Regions from separate parts of the Paenibacillus sp. FSL F4-0100 genome, predicted to be linked through region 2. Evidence: predicted binding sites of a transcription regulator. Region 2 holds the regulator's gene; the other holds the start of a gene.
The links. The regulator CtsR, encoded in region 2, represses protease genes until heat stress. The targets are predictions, from matches to a motif close to ATGGTCAATAAAGGTCAAACA.
Positions count from the first base shown of each region.

Region 1: a site for CtsR is predicted at 2,695-2,715, ahead of clpP (ATP-dependent Clp endopeptidase proteolytic subunit ClpP). Genes of this name have one in related genera too.

Region 1 covers NZ_CP150303.1:221,349-232,754, forward strand. Annotated here, with positions in the region: gene MHH48_RS01105 (hypothetical protein) at 75-215, shown strand; gene MHH48_RS01110 (DUF4163 domain-containing protein) at 468-1,541, shown strand; gene clpP (ATP-dependent Clp endopeptidase proteolytic subunit ClpP) at 2,023-2,619, opposite strand; tRNA gene MHH48_RS01120 (tRNA-Arg) at 2,781-2,855, opposite strand; gene MHH48_RS01125 (sugar-binding domain-containing protein) at 3,226-4,269, shown strand; gene gap (type I glyceraldehyde-3-phosphate dehydrogenase) at 4,369-5,373, shown strand; gene MHH48_RS01135 (phosphoglycerate kinase) at 5,568-6,749, shown strand; gene tpiA (triose-phosphate isomerase) at 6,828-7,580, shown strand; gene gpmI (2,3-bisphosphoglycerate-independent phosphoglycerate mutase) at 7,581-9,125, shown strand; gene eno (phosphopyruvate hydratase) at 9,174-10,463, shown strand; gene MHH48_RS01155 (sensor histidine kinase) at 11,369-11,406, shown strand, end outside.
Region 2 covers NZ_CP150303.1:6,967,056-6,978,461, reverse strand. Annotated here, with positions in the region: gene MHH48_RS31835 (sugar kinase) at 1-655, shown strand, start outside; gene MHH48_RS31830 (GntR family transcriptional regulator) at 664-1,380, shown strand; gene MHH48_RS31825 (CtsR family transcriptional regulator) at 1,741-2,202, shown strand; gene MHH48_RS31820 (UvrB/UvrC motif-containing protein) at 2,227-2,751, shown strand; gene MHH48_RS31815 (protein arginine kinase) at 2,790-3,854, shown strand; gene clpC (ATP-dependent protease ATP-binding subunit ClpC) at 3,965-6,421, shown strand; gene radA (DNA repair protein RadA) at 6,912-8,279, shown strand; gene disA (DNA integrity scanning diadenylate cyclase DisA) at 8,293-9,369, shown strand; gene pssA (CDP-diacylglycerol--serine O-phosphatidyltransferase) at 9,421-10,155, shown strand; gene MHH48_RS31790 (DUF1573 domain-containing protein) at 10,279-10,674, opposite strand; gene MHH48_RS31785 (PIN/TRAM domain-containing protein) at 11,060-11,406, shown strand, end outside.

The DNA.
Region 1 (11,406 bases), 950 kb from region 2:
TTATATATAAGGGAGGACGCAAATGATTTAAACCAGGTTTCTATGCGTTTAAATCAGGAAAAGGAGAAATCGGCTTGAGCGATGTGATGGGCTTGCTGGTTCTTGCAGGAATCGTAGCGGGCGTTGCAGCGGTGTTGTTTCTGAACTTCTTCAGGAAAAGCGCTCTGCATCTGGTGTTATTGAGTATTCACAGTGCGCTTGTCGGTATCGGATGATTTCTATTAAGTTATGCAGTCCGGTGCAGCGAAATCTTGTTGTTTATGGGTGCATGAGCTCTCTTTTTTGGTGTGTTTCTAAGCTTAAAAGCATTCATGCAGAAAGATTAAAAGAACGTGTAGGTCCTACGGCATGGAATCAAAATTGTCATTGGCTTTGTTACCAATACATTGAAAGCTTTCCTTATAATGATTAAGGGTAATAGATTAACAACTAACGGAAACTTAATTTAGCAAAGGTGGAATTCTGATATGAATCCTAAATTACGTGTATGTGCATCATTAATTGCAACTAGCGTCCTGCTTGGCGGTCTAGGTTTGAGCGGACAGGTCATCGATGCAAGCGCCGCTAAGGCACCCGTTTCCGCCAGCCAAAAATCGTCGAAGAATGAAGTCGTACTGAAATGGAATGGCAAGACCCTGTCACAGAAAGGTCTCGTGCTGCACGGGGTAACTTATGTGCCAGCGACCGCTTTGCGGGATGGTCTGGGGATGCCTCTTAAATATGATTCCAAAAACCGAACGTACACACTGGGTAACGGCTATAACCAGCTGAGCGCCGTCGTGTATAATTCCAACGAAATCGGCATTCTGGTGAACGGTTCGTATGCCGGCGAGCCTGGCGGACAGATCATCAATGGTCGTCTGTATGTGCCATTCAAAGCGATCAGCGAATACATGGGTGTTCAGGGACAATGGAATCCTTCTTTGAAAACACTCAGCATGACACCAAAGAAACAGAATGACATTACCATTAAATCGGTTGCGCTGAAGAAGAAGGTTCAGGGCATGGATGCTGTTGTGAACTATCCTGTAATCAGTGGACTCGATAATGCAGAGGTCCAAGCCGAAATCAACAAAGTGCTGAAAGAAAATGCATCCGGCGTAATCAGCGGTGCCGAAGGGAATGCTGAGGAATTCCCGCCGTCGGAATCCAGTATCCCTTACGAATTCAGCGGGGACTTCGTGGTTCATTACAACCAGAACGATATCCTGAGCATTACGGCGTACGATTATTCTTACACCGGTGGCGCCCATGGCATGACCTTCCGCAAAAGCTTCACCTTCTCCTTGAAGGATGGCAAGCAAATGAAGCTGGGCGATTTCATCAACATGCAGGGCAAGAATAAACAGAAGCTGAACAACCTTGTGCTGAACACGATGAAAAAAGAAGGGGGCTACCTCGGCGGATTTGAGGGCGTGCCTGCGGATGCTGATTTTTATGTGAAGGATAATGCTGCGGTGCTGTACTTCCAGCTTTATGAGTACACCGCGTATGCCTATGGATTCCCGGAATTTGAGCTGAACCTGAAAGAGTGGAAGTAAGAATATACGGTAAGCGGTTTGTGTAAACTGCAATCATTTATTTTCATACTATAGCTTGTCTAGAAACATGATGTTGTCCTGATGTAACGCTGTGCTGGAACGAGTTGCGAAAAATCCCCTGATCACGTGAGCGTGGAGTGTATACTCCCGCTTCCTGCGGTCAGGGGATTTATTGTTTTATCCCGAGGCTTGCCTTTTCCCCTCCCCAAAAAGTTAAGGCAGGCCTTTTAGGAGGGGTGCCTTACCGTCTTTAGGTTTTATTGAAAAAGTTGTCCCCTCCAGTGAGAGTATCCCCGGAGGAGCAACGCGTTCGCCTTTGAAATCGGGAAACAACCTATCCATTCATTCCAGTTTCCTGATTTCAACAGCGACCGAAGGGGATACTCTCACTCTCCCGAATTGATGTTTTCAATAAATCCCCTTCAGAGAATAAGAAAGGGCAGGCACCGAATAACGGCGCCCGCCCTTTACTTCATTTCTTTTATAAGCCTTGCGGCGGTGTATTCTCTAATACTTGATCGATCAGGCCATATTCTTTGGCTTCGTCGGCCGTCATGAAGTAGTCGCGATCGGTATCCTTCTCGATGCGCTCCAGCGGTTGGCCAGTGCGATCAGACAGGATGCGGTTCAGCTTGTCACGCATTTTGAGAATGCGGCGAGCACGGATTTCAATATCCGTAGCTTGACCTTGTGCGCCGCCGAGCGGCTGGTGAATCATAATCTCGCTGTTAGGCAGACCGTAACGTTTGCCTTTAGCGCCTGCGTTGAGCAGGAATGCACCCATAGAAGCAGCCATGCCGACACAGATCGTCGAAACGTCCGGCTTAATGAACTGCATCGTATCGAATATCGCCATACCTGCGGTAATGGAACCGCCAGGACTGTTGATGTAAAGATGAATATCCTTCTCAGGATCCTCAGCCGACAAGAACAGCATTTGGGCAATGATGGAATTGGCGACCACGTCATTTACGTCGGAGCCGAGGAAGATAATGCGGTCTTTCAGCAATCTGGAATAGATGTCGTACGCCCGCTCACCGCGGTTGCTTTGTTCAACGACCATAGGTATAAAACTCACGTGGAAAACCTCCTCTTAAGTACCTCATATAAATACTGTTACCGTATTACCCACATGATAAACAATTTAAATCAAAAAGTCAAAGATAGTCAAACTATTGGGTAAAAAAAAGAGCCGTCATGGGCACTTTAGGGTAATCAGTATAGAGAATAAAGATAAAATGGCGCGCCCGCGAGGAATCGAACCTCGATCTCAGGCTCCGGAGGCCTACGTCATATCCATTGGACCACGGGCGCATAAGAAAAATGTCTATCGACGTACATTCAAAGAAGACAGACCGCGTTTAGCGGTAGTTTTTCTTGCGATATCAGGAAGCTGACTCCGCGAAGCTTATACTTTCTGATATCTAAAAAATTAGCAACGAAGTTGATTATACCGCATCTATTTCAAAAATACAATAGCAGACAAAACTTTGTTCCTATTATATAGACAAGCCTGTAGTTGGTCATAATGAATAAGAATGCTTGGGGTAGAGAAATATACTTTCGGACACTTGCAACCGGCATGATTATTGGTTAGAATAAGGGTGGGACTTAAAAAGTTCGACTGGGACATTTTACGACCAGGTAGAGGAGAGCCGAGACGAAGTTTGCAGGAGTGGAATGCATGCGTAACCTATTAGAAATACAAGAGCAGCTTCTGCCGGATCTGATGGACATTCTTAAACGAAGGTATTCCATCCTTCATCAGATCAAGCTGTCCGGAATTGTTGGCCGAAGAACATTGGCTTCATCACTCTCGATGACCGAGCGTGTCCTCAGAGCAGAGACTGATCTTCTGAAAGCGCAAGGGCTAATCGAGATTGAAACGCTTGGCATGCGGATCAGCAGCTCAGGGATATGCTTGCTGGAGGAACTCGAACCGGTTATGAATGAGTTATTCGGACTGGTTGAACTGGAAGAGAAGATTCGTCAGGCTTATGGGCTTCGTAAAGTGGTCATTATTCCCGGTGACAGTGAGTTATCTCCGGAAGTCAAACGCGAGCTTGGCCGTGCCGGAGCAAGAACGCTGCTAAGCTTTGTAAAGGATGGAGATACGATCGCCGTAACAGGCGGCTCCACGCTCGCCGAAGTAGCAGAGCAGATGTCCTCTTTACCTGGTGGCGAACCGCTGACAAGCACTTGGTTTGTGCCTGCCCGGGGCGGTCTCGGGGAGAGTGTCGAGATTCAAGCGAACACCATTGCCTCCAAGATGGCAAAGCGTGTGGGGGCTGAGTACCGATTACTTCATGTACCAGATCTGCTAAGCGAAGATGCCTACCAGTCTTTGGTGCAGGATCAGCATATCCAGGAAATTGTGGATGTGATCAGGCGCTGCCGAGTCATTATTCACGGCATCGGAGATGCCATGGAAATGGCAAGAAGGCGGAAGCTGGATGAAAACTCTATTCAGAACTTGCAGGCAGATGGCGCGATTGCGGAATCCTTTGGCTACTACTTTAGTGAAGATGGCGAAGTTGTCCACAAAATGCTTACCCTTGGGCTTCGGCTTGAGGATATTATGCAGACAGAGACGATCATCGGCATTGCTGGAGGGCAAGGCAAGGGCAAGGCGATTCACGCGGTGCTAAAATTCGGACATGAGGATATTCTCGTTACCGATGAAGCAGCTGCACTGGAAGTCGAGAAGGAGATTGACGCCGGTATTTGAATCCACGGGCGTACAACTGATTTTTCATTATTGTTGTCTTGATTGGCTTAACGGCCAATCTTGAATATATAAATTTTACAAATATGGAGGGAACTACTCATGGTTAAAGTAGGTATTAACGGTTTTGGACGTATTGGACGTAACGTGTTCCGCGCTGCGCTGAACAACAGCGAAGTTGAAATCGTGGCAATCAACGATTTGACGGACGTAAAAACGCTGGCACACCTTTTGAAATATGACACAACTCACGGAAGACTTAATGCAACAGTTGAAGCCAAAGAAGGCGCACTCGTTGTAAACGGCCGTGAAGTGAAAGTATTCGCTGAGCGTAACCCAGAAGCATTGCCTTGGGCTGAGTATGGCGTTGAAATCGTTGTAGAATCCACTGGTATTTTCACAGCGAAAGACAAAGCTTCCGCTCACTTGAAAGGCGGCGCTAAGAAAGTTATCATCTCCGCTCCAGCTACTGACGAAGATATCACCATCGTTATGGGCGTTAATGAAGACAAATACGATGCTGCTAGCCACACCATCATTTCCAATGCTTCTTGCACGACGAACTGCTTGGCTCCTTTTGCAAAAGTTCTTGACGAGAACTTTGGTATCGTTAAAGGATTGATGACTACAATTCACTCCTACACGAATGACCAGCAAGTGCTTGATCTGCCGCACAAAGATCTGCGTCGTGCTCGTGCAGCTGCTGAAAACATCATTCCATCCACAACAGGTGCTGCTAAAGCGGTTAGCCTCGTTCTGCCACAATTGAAAGGCAAATTGAACGGTAACTCTATGCGTGTACCTACGAAGAACGTTTCTGTAACGGACCTCGTAGTTGAGCTGTCCAAAAACGTAACACTTGAAGATGTGAACGGAGCTCTGAAAGCAGCTGCTGAAGGCCCGCTCAAAGGCATCTTGAACTACTCCGAAGAGCCGCTTGTATCCAGCGACTACAATGGCGACCCAGCTTCTTCCACTATCGATTCGCTCTCCACTATGGTAGTTGGCGACAACATGGTGAAAGTTGTTTCTTGGTATGACAACGAGTGGGGCTACTCCAACCGTGTCGTTGACCTCGCTGCTTACATCGCAAGCAAAGGTCTGTAATTGATCTAGCCATACAATCGAAGAGGAGTTCCGTTTCACGGGTCTCCTCTTTGGTTCATGGTTTTTCCTTGTTTTCATGCCAGAGCACTGGGAAGAATAGACAAGATCCGGGCGCTGGTTAGCGATAGAGAGAGAAACGAGAGCAACTGCATGCTGTCGGTGAGGAGAATAGTTTTCTTAGGAGGAACGTGGAGATGAACAAGAAAAGTGTACGTGATGTAGAAGTAAGTGGCAAACGGGTGTTTGTCCGCGTCGATTTCAATGTACCGCTCGAAGATGGTAAAATTACAGACGACACTCGTATTCGCGAGACTTTGCCGACCATTAAATATTTGGTAGAGCAAGGAGCGAAAGTCATCCTGGCCAGCCACATGGGCCGTCCAAAAGGAGAGGTCGTTGAATCTTTGCGCCTGACTCCGGCAAGTCAGCGTCTGTCCGAGCTGCTCGGTAAACCGGTAGCCAAAGCGGATGAAGCTGTAGGAGAAGCGGTTAAAGCGCAAATCGATAAGATGCAAAACGGCGATGTGCTCGTGCTTGAAAACGTTCGTTTTTACGCTGGTGAAGAGAAGAATGATCCGGAACTTGCGAAGCAATTCGCCGAACTGGCCGATCTGTTCGTGAATGACGCGTTTGGTGCTGCTCACCGTGCGCACGCTTCGACAGAAGGTATCGCTCATCATCTTCCGGCAGTATCAGGATTGTTGATGGAGAAAGAGCTGTCCGTTCTCGGTAAAGCCCTTTCGAATCCGGACCGTCCTTTTACCGCCATCATCGGTGGATCGAAGGTTAAGGACAAAATCGACGTGATCGACAACCTGCTTACGCTTGCTGACAATGTCATCATCGGCGGTGGACTTGCTTACACGTTCTTCAAAGCTCAAGGCCATGAAATCGGTCAATCTCTGCTTGATAAAGATAAGCTTGATGTTGCACTTGGTTTCATCGAGAAAGCTAAAGAGCTGGGCAAAAACTTCTACCTGCCGGAAGATATCGTCGTTACGGACGAGTTCAGTGCAGATGCGAATACTAAGATCGTTGATATCGACGGCATTCCTGCCGATTGGGAAGGCGTTGACATCGGTCCTAAGACTCGCGCCAAGTATGCAGAAGTGATCAAGAACTCCAAACTTGTCGTGTGGAACGGTCCTATGGGCGTATTCGAAATCGCTCCGTTCAGCAACGGTACTCGTGAAGTGGCACAAGCCTGTGCGGATACGGAAGCTTACACGATTATCGGCGGCGGCGACTCGGCTGCAGCTGCGGAGAAATTCGGCCTTGCCGACAAGATGAATCACATCTCGACAGGCGGCGGTGCATCTCTTGAGTTCATGGAAGGCAAAGCACTTCCTGGTGTTGTGGCATTGAACGATAAATAGAATTAGGCACTACATTGGATAGCAAGTGGATGAAGAAGTTGGACCCCGATTCTTCGGGGGAATAAAGGAGTGAATCGTGTGAGAACACCTATCATAGCTGGTAACTGGAAAATGTTCAAAACTGTTCCGGAAGCAACTTCATTTATTGAAGATGTGAAAGGCAAAGCGGAAGTAGAAGGCGTGGAAAGCGTGATCTGCGCGCCATTTACCAATCTTCCTGCATTGGTTGAAGCAGCAAAGGGCACGAACATCAAAATTGGTGCACAAAATCTTCATTTTGAAGATAATGGCGCCTTTACTGGTGAAATCAGCGGTTTGATGCTGAAAGATCTGGGCGTGGACTATGTCATTATTGGACATTCCGAGCGCCGTCAGTATTTTGCCGAAACCGATGAGATCGTGAACAAGAAGGTACATGCGGCATTCCGTCATAGTCTTCTTCCGATCGTATGCGTTGGCGAAAAGCTGGAAGAACGCGAAGCTGGCCAAACCAAAGACGTGTGCAAGGTACAAACAGAAGCTGCGTTCGCAGGTGTTCCGGCTGATCAAGCGATTCATGTTGTTATTGCTTATGAGCCAATCTGGGCGATCGGAACGGGCAAATCCTCTACGGCAGAGGACGCGAACGAAGTTATCGCATACATCCGTGAACTCGTTAAAGGGCTGTATGGCGAAACCGTTGCAGACCAAGTTCGCATTCAATACGGCGGTAGCGTGAAGCCTGAAAATGTAGCGGAGTATATGGGACAAAGTGACATCGACGGCGCGCTCGTTGGTGGTGCAAGTCTACAACCGGCTTCCTACATCGCACTCGTTGAGGGGGCGAAGTAAATGTCTGCTCCAAAACCTGTAGCTCTGATCATCATGGACGGTTTCGGTCTTCGGAACACCGAGGTGGGCAATGCGGTCGCACAAGCGAACAAGCCTAACTACGACCGGTATTTGAAGCAGTACCCGAACACCACGTTGACCGCTTGCGGCGAAGCCGTAGGCTTGCCGGAAGGTCAAATGGGGAACTCCGAAGTGGGTCACTTGAACATCGGCGCAGGCCGGATTGTGTATCAAGATTTGACTCGTATCACGAAGTCGATTCGTGAAGGAGAATTCTTCGAGAACGAAACGTTGGTAGAAGCCGTTCGCGCTGCCAAGAACAACAACAAGAAGCTGCATCTGTACGGACTGGTATCCGACGGCGGCGTTCACAGTCATATTGAGCATATGTTCGCCATGCTGGATCTTTGCAAAAAGGAAGATTTCCATGACGTATACATCCATGGCTTCATGGATGGACGCGACGTGGCACCGGACAGCGGCAAGCAGTTCGTTAAGGATCTGATTGCGAAGATTGAAGAAGTGGGCGTTGGCCAAATCGCTACGCTTTCCGGTCGTTATTATGCGATGGACCGCGACAAGCGTTGGGATCGTGTCGAGAAGGCTTACCGTGCCATGGTGTATGGCGAAGGACCTAAATATACGGATCCGCTGAAAGCCATCAATGAATCTTACGAGAAATCGGTTTACGATGAATTCGTAGAACCGACCGTTATTGTGAATGGTGAAGGCGAGCCGGTTAGTCTGGTGGAGAGCGGAGATTCCGTCATCTTCCTGAACTACCGTCCTGACCGTGCGATTCAGCTGTCCCAGGTGTTTACGAATAATGATTTCCGTGGCTTTGAACGTGGACCGAAGTTCCCGCAAAACTTGCATTTTGTCTGCTTGACGCTGTTCAGCGAGACGGTGGAAGGCTTCGTCGCCTACAAACCGAAGAATCTGGACAACACGCTGGGCGAAGTGCTGGTTCAGCACAACAAGAAGCAGCTTCGTATTGCGGAAACCGAAAAGTATCCGCACGTCACGTTCTTCTTCAGCGGTGGACGCGATGTTGAGCTTCCAGGCGAAACACGCGTACTGATCAACTCGCCGAAAGTGGCGACGTACGATCTGAAACCGGAGATGAGCGCCTATGAAGTGGCGGATGCTTGTGTGAGAGAAATCGAAGCGGATAAGCATGACGCGATCATCTTGAATTTCGCGAACCCGGACATGGTAGGCCATTCCGGTATGCTGGAGCCGACGATTAAAGCCGTTGAGACGACGGATGAGTGTGTCGGCAAGGTTGTAGAGGCTGTTTTGGCAAAAGGCGGGGTTGTTCTGATTACCGCTGACCACGGAAATGCGGACATGGTATTTGATGAGAATGGACGTCCATTCACCGCACATACCACGAACCCGGTTCCGTTCATCGTAACGGATGAGAATGTAACGCTGCGCGAAGGCGGTATTCTCGCCGACATCGCGCCAACGATTCTCGATCTGATGGGACTGCCGAAGCCGGACGAAATGACCGGAACCTCCATGATTGCAGCACGTAAATAAGTAGTTCATAATGGAACATAAACATAACATTAAAAGGAGACTATACACATGACTATTATTTCTGATGTATATGCACGCGAAGTCCTTGACTCCCGCGGTAATCCAACCGTAGAGGTTGAAGTATACCTGGAATCCGGTGCAATCGGTCGCGCGATCGTTCCATCCGGTGCTTCCACTGGCATTCACGAAGCCGTTGAGCTTCGCGACGACGACAAATCCCGTTACCTGGGCAAAGGCGTTCTGAAAGCCGTTGAGAACGTGAACGAAATTATCGCTCCTGAAGTGATCGGCATGGACGCTCTGGACCAGCTCGGCATTGACAAGCTGATGATCGCTTTGGACGGTACGCCAAACAAAGGCAAACTGGGTGCGAACGCAATTCTGGCCGTATCCATGGCTGTAGCTCGCGCTGCTGCTGATGCATTGGATCTTCCATTGTACGTTTACCTTGGCGGATTCAACGCCAAACAACTTCCAGTACCTATGATGAACATCGTGAACGGTGGCGCTCACGCGGACAACAACGTTGACGTTCAAGAGTTCATGGTATTGCCTGTTGGCGCTCCTAGCTTCAAAGAAGCGCTTCGCATGGGCGCTGAAATCTTCCACAACCTGAAATCCGTTCTGAAGGGCAAAGGCCTGAACACGGCGGTTGGTGACGAAGGCGGCTTCGCCCCTAACTTCACATCCAACGAAGATGCACTGTCTTCCATCATCGAAGCGATCGAAAAAGCCGGCTACAAGCCAGGCGAAGATGTATTGCTGGGTATGGACGTTGCTTCCACCGAGTTCTTCAAAGATGGCAAGTATGTTCTGGAAGGCGAAGGCAAATCCTTCACACCAGCAGAATTCGTGGACTTGCTCGCTTCTTGGGTAGACAAATACCCGATCGTAACCATCGAAGACGGATGCTCCGAGGACGATTGGGAAGGTTGGAAATTGCTCACCGAGAAATTGGGTAACAAAATTCAACTCGTGGGTGACGACCTGTTCGTTACCAACACCGAGCGTCTGGAAAAAGGTATCAACGAAGGCATCGGTAACTCCATCCTGATCAAAGTAAACCAAATCGGCACATTGACAGAAACATTCGATGCGATCGAAATGGCAAAACGCGCAGGATACACGGCTGTAATCTCCCACCGTTCCGGTGAGTCCGAGGACAGCACGATCGCTGATATCGCAGTAGCTACGAACGCAGGTCAGATCAAAACGGGTGCTCCTTCCCGTACAGACCGTGTGGCAAAATACAACCAATTGCTTCGCATCGAAGATCAATTGGGTGAACTTGCTCAATACAACGGCTTGAAGTCGTTCTACAACTTGAAGCGCAAATAATTGAAATAATAGAAAGCCCAGCTCCTGCTTTTGAGGGAGCTGGGCTTTTTTGCATTAACTTGAGGGATGTCTGGGGGAGGGAGTGGCTGCACACTCTGATATGGTGCTGTGGGACGGTGCGTATATCGGCTCCGGTCGCTGTTAAAATCGGGAAGCAGGAATGAAATAGGTTTAAGGAGGCTTCCCGATTTTAAAGGCGAACGCGTTGCTCCTCCACCCGATATACGCACCTGAGCAGGGGAGAGGTGTGCAGCCTCTTGGGGGCATCTCGTAGGAGTGCAAAGAAAGCCCAGCTCATGTTAGGTCACATGAGCTGGGCTTGTGTGGGAGGGGGAGAAAGGGAAGGGCGGCGCACTCTGATATGGTGCTGTGGGACGGTGCGTATATCGGCTCCGGTCGCTGTTAAAATCGGGAAGCAGGAATGAAATAGGTTTAAGGAGGCTTCCCGATTTTAAAGGCGAACGCGTTGCTCCTCCACCCGATATACGCACCTGAGCAGGGGAGAGGTGTGCAGCCTCTTGGGGGCATCTCGTAGGAGTGCAAAGAAAGCCCAGCTCATGTTAGGTCACATGAGCTGGGCTTGTGTGGGAGGGGGAGAAAGGGAAGGGCGGCGCACTCTGATATGGTGCTGTGGGACGGTGCGTATATCGGCTCCGGTCGCTGTTAAAATCGGGAAGCAGGAATGAAATAGGTTTAAGGAGGCTTCCCGATTTTAAAGGCGAACGCGTTGCTCCTCCACCCGATATACGCACCTGAGCAACAAAATAGAACAAATCTACACATCCACTGCGCTTGCCCTTGGCATCGACCGCACATATCCATGCAATTTCAGGCATTCCCATTCTCAAGCGAACCCGTGCTGATATAATTGAAGAACAAGCGAGCGAAAAGGAGAGTGCGGGAGGGTGCTGAACCGAATACGATTCCTGTTTCCACACAAGCT
Region 2 (11,406 bases):
CGATTTCGGTGCGATTGCCGAAAAGATAGACATGGTCCATTTTTGCGGGATTACCCTTTCCATGAACGATACGGTACGGGGCCAAATGAAGACACTGGCTCGTGAAGTTAAAAAAAACGGCGGAACCGTTGTGTTCGATTGCAATTATCGTCCCACTTTATGGGGGGCGGACCGCTACGAGTTTGCCAAGCCGCACTATGAGGAAATGCTGTTTTTAGCGGATATCGTTTTTATGAATGAGAAAGATGCCATCTATATCCTTGGCATGGAGACGACCCGGGAGGATCAGAGCGAACAGCTGCAGGAGTTGATCCCGAAGGTGGCAGCGAAGTATAATATTACGGTTGCGTCGGGTACCCACCGCAAGATCAACGGGGATAACACTCATTCCCTGCAAGGCTATCTCTACACGGATGGAGCGTTTCACTTTTCCAAAACCTTGACGTTTTCCGTCCATGACCGTATCGGCGCAGGTGATGCCTACGCCAGTGGGGTGATTCACGGGATCTCGGAGGGATATGAACCGAATCGGACGGTTGATTTTGCCGCAGCTGCGGCGATGCTTGCCCATACCGTAACAGGGGATACGCCGACGGCGAGCGAACGCGAAGTGCTTCAGGCAATGAGTCATCATATGTCTGACGTGGAAAGGTAGGAGGAAGCATGTCGATCACGCGGAAGAACGGTCCGTTATACTTGCAAATCAAGAAGATCATAAAAGATCGGATTCTGCATGGGGAGTATCCACTTGGCTCCCATATTCCTTCCGAGCCGCAGCTGGAACAGGAATTTAACGTTAGCAAAATGACGGTCCGCAATGCAATCCAGGAGTTGTATCAGGAAGGGTATGTAGAGAAGCGGAGCGGGGTAGGAACGATTGTGACCCGGAACACTTCCTTCTCCAAGCTTTCCAAAGGCAAGCTATTCACCGAGATTCTGGTCGAAGAAGGACACCAGATTCGGAAACGCCACCTGAAGACGGAATGGGTGCTCAATGAGCCGGATAGCGAATTGTTCTTAAAATTCGGGGAGCGGTGCCTGCTTATTGAACGTTTGTATTTACTGGACGGGAGCCCTTTCATTTACTACACCCACTATGTGTCATCCCAAGTGGATATGGGTGAAGAGTTCGGTTCCACCGAACTGCCGTCTCTGTATGACCGCATCGAGGAGAGTCAAATTACGCTGGAGAATTTCCGCGACCGTTTTCTGGCGACCGTGGCAAATGAGGAGATTGCCTCCTTGCTTGAAGTAAGTATAGGCGCGCCGTTACTGAAGCGGCTCAGATCCTCATATGACGGGACAGGCAGTATCATTGAATACAGCATCGGTTATTACAATACGGAATTACAGCACTACTTGATCAGTTATGACGCTTGAAGATGTAGACGATACAGGAGCACGATATGGAGAAGTGGCCTTGAGACCGGTTTTCACCCGGCATGAAGGCTGCTTCTTTTTTGTTGCCCTTGAAATGAATTGTTCTTGGGAAAGAGGCTATAAGCGGTCAAAGAACTGGGTACAATAAGAATAACTGCTAACGCGATAAATTGAGAAGAACCCTCTTGGCAAAATGAAAAAATGTGCTATAATGAGATCAAAGTCAAAGAAAGTCAAAGTCAACGAGAGGGTTCGCTGATTTTGATTATGGTTAAAATTAACGTATAAGCAAGGCTCTGTGCGGACGTGTAAGATCACTATCCGTCTTAACGTTTCAAACAGTGGAGGATGAACAGACCAATGCGTAATATCTCTGATATTATCGAACAATACCTGAAGAGCATACTGCAGGAAAGTCCGGAGGGTACCGTTGAAATTCAACGCAACGATCTGGCGGAGCAATTTTCTTGCGTTCCTTCCCAGATCAACTACGTGATCAGTACACGGTTCACGCTGGAGAAGGGCTTTCTTGTCGAGAGCAAGCGCGGCGGGGGCGGGTACATACGCATCCAGCGTATCGAGCTTCCCCAGCATACTGCACTCCAGCAGCATCTTCACCATACCATTGGCAGCATGATTGATCAGACGGTGGCTGAAGGATTGATTTACCAGCTGGAGGAATCCCGGTTTTTAACGAGGCGGGAGGCCAGCCTGATGCGGGCCGCCATTTCGAGGGAGTGCCTGAATGTGAAGCTTCCTTATCGGGATGAGCTGCGTGCAAGGATTATGAAGGCGATGCTTATTTCTTTATTAGGTAAGTGAGTCTGTGTAAGGAGGCATCGGATTATGTTATGCCAAGAATGCGGTAAACGGCCGGCGACACTTCATTTCACCAAAATTGTGAACGGGGAGAAAACGGAGTTTCATTTTTGTGAAACCTGTGCCCGTGAAAAAGGGGAATTGATCCCCGGCACGTCGAATGGTTTTTCTATACACAGTTTGCTGTCAGGTCTTCTGGATCTGGATCCTTCAGGCAAGGGCCAGAGCCCCGGTGCAAAAATGGCTCAGACGCTGCAATGTGAAGAATGCGGTATGACGTATTCCCAGTTCAGCAAGCTTGGCCGGTTCGGCTGCAGCTCGTGTTATAAATATTTCTCGGATCGATTGGATCCATTGTTTAAGCGAGTCCATGGGGGGACTTCCCATGTCGGCAAAGTGCCGAAACGTACGGGTGGCCGGATTCAGATCAAACGCCAAATCGATGATCTTAAGAAGGAGCTTCAAATTCGGATCGTGCAGGAGGAGTTTGAAACGGCTGCCGAGATACGGGACCAAATCCGTGAGCTGGAGCGAAATATGGCTCAGGGATAAGATTGTAAGATTTTGCACTTTAGTAGGAGGAATGCGTGATGTCTAATCTCCGGTTTACCGATTCGGCGCTGAGCGAGTGGATGCGCGGGAACGGTCAGGATTCCGACATTGTCATCAGCACCCGTGTCAGGGTGGCGCGCAATCTGCAGCATCTTCCTTTCCCGCTGCTGGCAACGGATCAGCAGTCAGGAGAAGTGCTAGAGCGCCTGACGGATGTATTGAAGAATAAGGACGATTTGCAGGATTTCGGGGATTTGCATGTAATTAAATTAAGTGAGATTGATGAGCTGGATAAGAAGGTTCTTGTTGAGAAGCATCTAATCAGTCCCAATCTGGCGAATGAATCCCGAAACGGTGCAGTCATCCTTACTGAAGATGAATCCGTCAGCATTATGATCAATGAAGAGGATCACCTGCGCATCCAGTGTTTATATCCAGGATTTCAGGTTCGTGAGGCATGGGCACGTGCGACGGCGCTGGATGATGTTTTTGAATCCGAGATCGATTATGCGTTTGATGACAAGCGAGGTTATCTTACAAGCTGTCCGACGAATGTCGGCACCGGTCTTCGCGCATCCGTCATGATGCATCTGCCCGCTCTTGTTATGACACAGCAGATTAACCGGATTCTCTCGGCTGTATCGCAGGTAGGCTTGACGGTAAGAGGGATTTACGGTGAAGGCAGCGAAGCGTTAGGCAACCTGTTTCAAATCTCGAATCAGATTACGCTCGGTCAAACCGAGTCGGAGATCATTGAGAATCTTCACAGCGTCGCCCTGCAAATCATCGAGCATGAGAAGAATGCCAGAGCCCGGCTCTTGGGTGAATCCAAGCTTCGGATTACGGATCGGGTCATGCGCTCCTATGGCATACTGTCCTATGCGGCGGTGATGGATTCCAAGGAAGCAGCCCAGCGTTTATCCGATGTTCGGCTTGGTGTGGATCTCGGCCTCTTGGAAGGCCCGGAAATCCCGGTCATGAATGAACTGAATGTGAAGACACAGCCGGGCTTTCTGCAGAAGACCTATGGAGAAGGAATGACTCCTTCCGAACGCGACATGTACAGGGCTAAGCTCATCAGAGAAACACTGGGTACCCATTAAGGATCTATACTCGTTTTACAGTTGGATGACGGTGTAAGCGTCCTATAGATGACGATACACCGAAATCCGCGAGGTTCAATATATTAATTGAAACGTGGAGGTGCAATACTATGATGTTTGGCAGATTTACGGAACGTGCACAAAAGGTGCTTGCATTGGCTCAGGAAGAAGCGGTACGTCTGGGGCACAACAATATCGGCACAGAACATATCCTGCTAGGACTTATTCGTGAAGGAGACGGCATTGCAGCCAAAGCGCTGATCGGACTTGGACTTGGTCTTGAGAAAATTCAGGATGAAGTCGAAACATTAATCGGACGCGGACAGGAGCAGCCTACCAACATTGCTTATACGCCTAGAGCGAAAAAGGTAATTGAGCTCTCCATGGACGAAGCTCGTAAGCTTGGTCATACCTACGTAGGTACTGAGCATATTCTGCTGGGGCTGATTCGCGAGGGCGAAGGGGTTGCAGCTCGTGTACTAAACAACCTGGGCATTAGCTTGAATAAGGCTCGCCAGCAAGTACTGCAGCTGCTTGGCAGCAGCGAAGCGGTATCGAGCCATCATGGCACGCCGCAAAACGTAAGCACGCCTACACTCGACAGTCTCGCTCGCGATCTGACCGCCATTGCCAAAGAAGGCAATCTGGATCCGGTCATCGGACGCAGCAAAGAAATCGAGCGCGTGATTCAGGTGCTGAGCCGCCGTACGAAGAACAACCCGGTGTTGATTGGTGAACCAGGGGTAGGTAAAACGGCGATTGCCGAAGGCCTGGCACAACGCATCATTAACAACGAAATTCCAGAGACACTGCGTGACAAACGCGTCATGACGCTGGATATGGGCTCGGTTGTTGCCGGAACCAAATACCGCGGCGAGTTTGAGGATCGCTTGAAAAAAATTATGGATGAGATTCGTCAAGCGGGTAACATTGTTCTGTTCATCGATGAGCTTCATACCTTGATCGGTGCAGGCGGTGCAGAAGGTGCGATTGACGCTTCCAATATTCTTAAGCCATCATTGGCACGCGGAGAGCTTCAGTGCATCGGGGCAACCACCCTGGATGAATACCGTAAATATATTGAAAAAGACGCTGCTCTCGAGCGTCGTTTCCAACCGATTACGGTGGACCAACCGTCGCCGGAGGAAGCCATTCAGATTCTGTATGGACTGCGTGACCGTTACGAAGCGCATCACCGCGTGAAAATTACGGATGAAGCGATCGAGCAGGCTGTGAAATTGTCCGACCGCTACATTACGGACCGCTTCCTGCCGGATAAAGCGATTGACCTGATTGACGAGGCCGGTTCGAAAGTTCGCCTTCATACGTATACCATACCGCCAAATCTGAAAGATCAAGAAGCGCATCTGGAGGACATCCGCAAAGAGAAGGACGCAGCTGTCCAAAGCCAGGAATTCGAGAAAGCTGCAGCGCTGCGCGATACGGAGCAGAAGCTGCGTGAAGAGCTTGAAATTACGAAGAATCAATGGAAAGAAAAACAAGGACGTACCGATTCCGAGGTAACTCCGGAGGATATCGCCGACGTTGTAGCCAACTGGACTGGTATTCCTGTAAATAAACTGAAAGAAGAAGAGACCGAGCGTCTTCTGAATCTGGAAGAAATTCTGCACAGCCGGGTGATCGGTCAAGAGGAAGCGGTCAAAGCGGTCAGCCGTGCGGTTCGCCGGGCACGTGCAGGACTGAAAGATCCGAAGCGGCCAATGGGCTCCTTCATCTTCCTGGGTCCTACCGGGGTAGGTAAAACCGAGCTGGCACGCGCCCTTGCGGAAGCGATGTTCGGAGATGAGAATGCGGTTGTGCGGATCGATATGTCCGAGTACATGGAGAAGCATTCCACATCACGTCTCGTCGGAGCGCCTCCGGGATATGTCGGCTATGAAGAAGGCGGTCAGCTGACCGAGAAGGTCCGCCGCAAACCATATTCCGTTGTGCTGCTCGATGAAATCGAGAAGGCACACCCTGAGGTATTCAACATCTTGCTTCAGGTGCTGGAAGACGGACGCTTGACCGACTCCAAGGGCCGCGTGGTGGACTTCCGCAACACCCTGATCATCCTGACCTCCAACGTGGGAGCGGAAGCCATCAAGAAGAACTCTACGCTTGGCTTTACTGCAGTGACGGATGCAGGTCGCGATTATAACAACATGAAAGGCAAAGTGATGGATGAGCTCAAGAAGAGCTTCCGTCCGGAGTTCTTGAACCGGATTGACGAGATCATCGTGTTCCACTCTCTGGAAGAGAAACACATTGCCCAAATCGTGACATTGATGTCCGATGAGCTGCGTAAACGTCTGAAGGAATTCGAGGTGCATTTCGAGCTCACAGACAAAGCGAAGGCTTTCATTGCGAAGGAAGGATACGATCCGGCCTTCGGTGCACGCCCACTGCGCCGGGCTATCCAGAAGCACATCGAGGATCGCCTCTCCGAGGAGCTGCTGAAAGGTACTGTGGCCAAGGGTGACTCGCTCACCATTGATGAGGCAAATGGCGAGCTGGTTGTACACAAGAACGAGAGCGTCACTGCCGCATCAGCCGAAACGGAATAAGTGTAACTTCAACCCCCGTTGGATTAAAACCAGCGGGGGTTTTTGATTTTATTGTTAATGGAAGATGAAGGTTTTGTATGGGGCAGAGACTTGGATGCTCAGAAGTCATTGAATGCAATGACCGAGGCTGTTTTATCGATAAAATAATTAGGCATATGGATGAATAGCGAATTAAGAAAACAGACCCTCATGTATCAACCCAGCGGAGAGGACGGAATCGTTCTGAAGAAGCGACAGCGTTCGCCTTTAAAACCGGGAAACTACCATAATATCAATTCCAGTCTCCTGGTTTTAACAGCGATCGTAAGAACGATCCGGCAGCGAAGCGGACATGTATGGTTTAACGACCCTTCAAATTCGAAACATCTCGCGTAAAGTTTCCAATTAACCTTTACGTTGAATTATAAGAAATGGTAAACTTTGAGTAATGCCTGATTTTGCAGGGTTTTACGAAATCCGACAAATGATGTGCGACATAAAGGAGACTTACATGGCAAAAACTAAAACGAAATTTTTCTGTACCGAGTGCGGCTATGAAGCGCCTAAATGGTTCGGAAAATGTCCGGGCTGCCAATCATGGAACTCCATGGTAGAAGAGACCGAGACGGTAATCAAGACGCAGGGGATGAATTCCCCTCTTTTTCATAGTAAAGAAAAACCCCTTTCGATCATAAATATAGAAAGCGGTAAAGAACCCAGAATCCAGACGGGCATTGCGGAATTGAACCGCGTGCTCGGCGGCGGGCTTGTTCCGGGCTCGCTGGTGTTAGTCGGCGGTGACCCCGGCATCGGCAAATCCACGCTGCTGCTGCAAGCCTCCAATCGATTGGCCCAGAACGGTATTCGCGTTCTGTACATTTCCGGTGAGGAATCCGTACGCCAGACCAAACTGCGTGCAGATCGGCTCGGGGCGCTGTCTCCGGAGCTGTTTGTCCTGTGTGAAACCAATCTGGAATCGATTGAGGAAGCCATTGAGAACGTGCAACCTGGCTTTGTTGTCATTGACTCCATTCAGACGGTGTATTTGCCGGAGGTAACCAGTGCGCCGGGCAGCGTTTCCCAGGTGCGGGAGTGTACGGCACGCTTCATGCGATTGGCGAAGGTAAAGGGCATAGCGACCGTCCTGGTCGGTCATGTGACCAAGGAAGGCGCTATTGCAGGCCCAAGGATGCTGGAGCACATGGTGGACTGTGTGCTTTATTTTGAAGGAGAGCGTCACCATACTTACCGTTTGCTTCGTGCGGTAAAGAACCGTTTCGGTTCGACGAATGAGATTGGCATTTTTGAGATGGGTGAGGACGGACTTCGGGAAGTCGGGAATCCATCGGAACTGTTTTTATCTGAACGGCCCTTAGGGGTAGCGGGTTCGACCGTTGTTGCAAGCATGGAGGGAACTCGTCCGGTTCTGGTCGAGCTGCAGGCGCTCATCTCCACAACCCACTTCCCGTCCCCGCGCCGGATGGGCACAGGGGTGGACCACCACCGCATGAATTTGATCATTGCCGTGCTGGAGAAAAGGATGGGCATGTACCTGCAAACGCAAGACGCCTATCTGAATGTTGCCGGCGGCGTGAAGCTCGATGAGCCAGCGGTGGATTTGGCCATAGCGGTTAGCATTGCATCCAGCTTCCGCGACATTCCGACCAAGCCGTATGATGTCATCTTTGGCGAGGTTGGCCTGACCGGCGAGGTACGTGCCGTTTCCAGAGCGGAACAAAGGGTAAGGGAAGCCGAGAAGCTGGGCTTTAAGCGCGTACTCATGCCGGAGAAGAGTTTAAAGGGATGGAAGCATCCTAAAGGAATACAAATTATAGGAGTAAACACCGTTGCAGATGCATTAGCGGTTGCGTTAGATTAGGGGGCATACGAAGGTGAAAGAAACGAGCCAACTGGACAAAATGAATGATTTGCTAAAGCTGGTAGCACCGGGAACGCCGTTTCGCGACGGACTGGAGAACGTGCTGCGGGCAAAGACGGGCGCCCTGATCGTTGTGGGCTACAGCCCGGAGGTAATGGAAGTTGTTGACGGCGGCTTCTCCATTAACTGCGATTTTTCGCCAAACTATTTATACGAGCTGGCCAAGATGGACGGCGCCATCATCCTGAGTGAAGACTTGAAACGTATCTTATATGCGAATACCCAGTTGATTCCGGATTCTTCGATCTCTTCCATCGAGACGGGGATACGGCACAGAACAGCGGAGCGGGTAGCGAAACAGACAGGCAAGCTGGTTGTGTCCATCTCGCAGCGCCGAAACATTATTACGCTGTATCAAGGATCGCTGCGGTATGCATTGAAGGAAATCGGCGTAATCTTAACCAAGGCGAATCAGGCTATACAGACCTTGGAGCGATACCGAGTGGTGCTTAATCAATCGCTTACCAACCTCTCGGCATCTGAATTTGAAGAATTGGTCACCATTCCGGAAGTCGTGAATGTGATTCAGCGCGTCGAGATGGTGCTCCGCATCAAGAAGGAGATCAAGCGCTATATCAACGAGCTCGGCAACGAAGGTCGTTTGATCAGCATGCAGATGGATGAGCTTGTAAGCAACATAGAGGAAGAGGCTTGGCTGCTGTATGCGGACTATGCCCGGGAGTACAGCGAGGAGAAGATCCGCGAGATCATTCTTGCGTTGAAGCGTTCAACGGATGAGGAACTGCTGGACATTCACCATATTGTAAGGCTTCTTGGCTATCCGGCTTCCGCCGCTGCTTCGGAGGAAGAAATACTGCCGCGTGGTTACCGGATTTTGAACAAAATCCCGCGCCTTCCGAATGTGATCGTACGTAATCTGGTCGACCAGTTCCATGATTTATCCAGCATTATGATCGCTTCCATCCATGAACTTGATGAAGTGGACGGGATTGGCGAAGTTCGCGCACGGACCATTAAAGAAGGCCTGAAACGATTGCAAGAACAAGTATTCATTGACAGACAAATCTAAAAGACCTACAATCGATGTTCGTACGTAACATTAATGAGGTGAATAAAAAAAATGACGAAATCAATTCCGAATATGTTTACTTTAGGTAATCTGTTTCTCGGAATGATTGGTATCATCTTGGCGACGGAAGGTCGAACGAGTATGGCCGCCATAATGATTATCATTGCCATGCTCCTTGATGGACTGGACGGTCGGGTAGCTCGGGCATTGAATGCCCAAAGCGAGCTCGGCAAGGAACTTGACTCATTATCCGATGTAATATCATTTGGCGTAGCACCGGCACTCATTATGTATACCGTAGCGTTTACGGATATTAATACAGCACTGGCTTGGACAGTGACCGCCATATTTCCGATGTGCGGCGCACTGCGTCTTGCAAGATTTAATGTTCGTCCGGGCATACCGGGATATTTTATCGGCCTGCCGATCCCCGCTGCGGGAGGCGTGCTGGCAACCTTGGCGTTATTCCATGAAGAGATTACAGCAACTTATATGATTATTGCCATATTACTACTTTCTTACCTCATGGTTAGCGCAGTCAAGTATCCGAACTTCAAGAAGATTGGCATTCCGAAAACAGCGATTAAATTTACACCGCTCGTCATCATTGGCGCAGTCATGGTTGCCGTGTTCTTACCAGAGCAGACTTCCAAGCTGATATTCTTGCCATTGGTCCTGTACGCAGGTTATGGCTTGCAACAGAATTTCCGCAGGCTGAACCGCAAAAAACGTCGTAAAAAGGATGATCCCAAATCAGATGAGGCCTTTCAATCCTCTGACCGATAGGACAGATTTGTGACATAATCCAAATAAAAAGCATTTATTTCCCTGCTAGCGCAGCGAGATAAATGCTTTTTTTTGTATGCATGGAGTACCTTGCCGTTACGAACCGTTTTCATGTTAGCGGCTTTACGACAGGTTGAAAATACCCAATGTGGAGCATTTCTGCGACTCCTTGTCAACAACCTCATCCAGTTGAATGTCCAGAAGATTCGCAAGAGCAGACATATAAAATAGGTTGCGGCCAAGCTCGGTGCTTACCGCTTCACGGCAATTCTCGCACAGATGGCCTTCGACGTGCGTGCCAGCTAATTCGCGGGCTGATTCGAGATCAGCGCCCATATCGAAGGATTGCTTCGTGGCGTGGAGCTCGATGCATCCGCATTCTGTGATGGCCTTGGTTACGGCCCGGTTGACTGAAGCATTGCTTTGACCATTTTTAGACAGAACATCCAAGAGACTGCGGTGACGGAGCAACAATTCGGAAACTTGGTCCTGAAAAGCCTGTAAACTAGGAGCGCTCATTTATACATCCACCTCGATATTATGAATTGAGTTCATTATATTCCACTACTTCAGGCGATTTCAACCAATTTCAGGTGTCCGAAGGCGGTCAATTCCATTTGTGAGGTTGATGTAAGTACACGTCAAAGCCTGATGGGGGTAGGCAAAACCGGTAGGATATGGGGATATGGAAATAGGATAAAAAAGCGTCAATAGGCGCACTTTTACAGAAGATAGACTGCATATTTGAGGATGTTTTTCTTGCGATTATCCAATTCATTTGGTTTCACTGAAAACTTTTATCTTAAAAAAGATGGGTCGGCACGATTACGACTTTATAAATTGGACCATACTGGAAAATAGAAGCAAAGATATTTATGTATAAAAAGGAGGTGTGCGGAAGCTCATGGTAAAAAAAGCTATTTTAGCATTTACAGTATTATGCGGAGCATGGGGCGGGTATACGTTATATCATACAATGGAACGGTCTTTCTCAGGGCTCTCGCCTATTTTTGGACAAGGTTTATTTGCAGCGGGAAGCGGAGCCTTCGCGGTGCTTGGAGGATTATTGTTTGGCATGATCGGCGTGCTGTCAGCGGATCGGGTAACGAGATGGCTGCACAGCCTGATCTCTTCGTTCTCCCGGATTCCGATGAATGAGCTGGCTGCGGGTACTGCCGGACTGTTGAGCGGCCTGCTGCTGTCTGTATTGCTGTCACCAGGGTTGTCCTTGCTCGGACAAGCAGGGCAGCT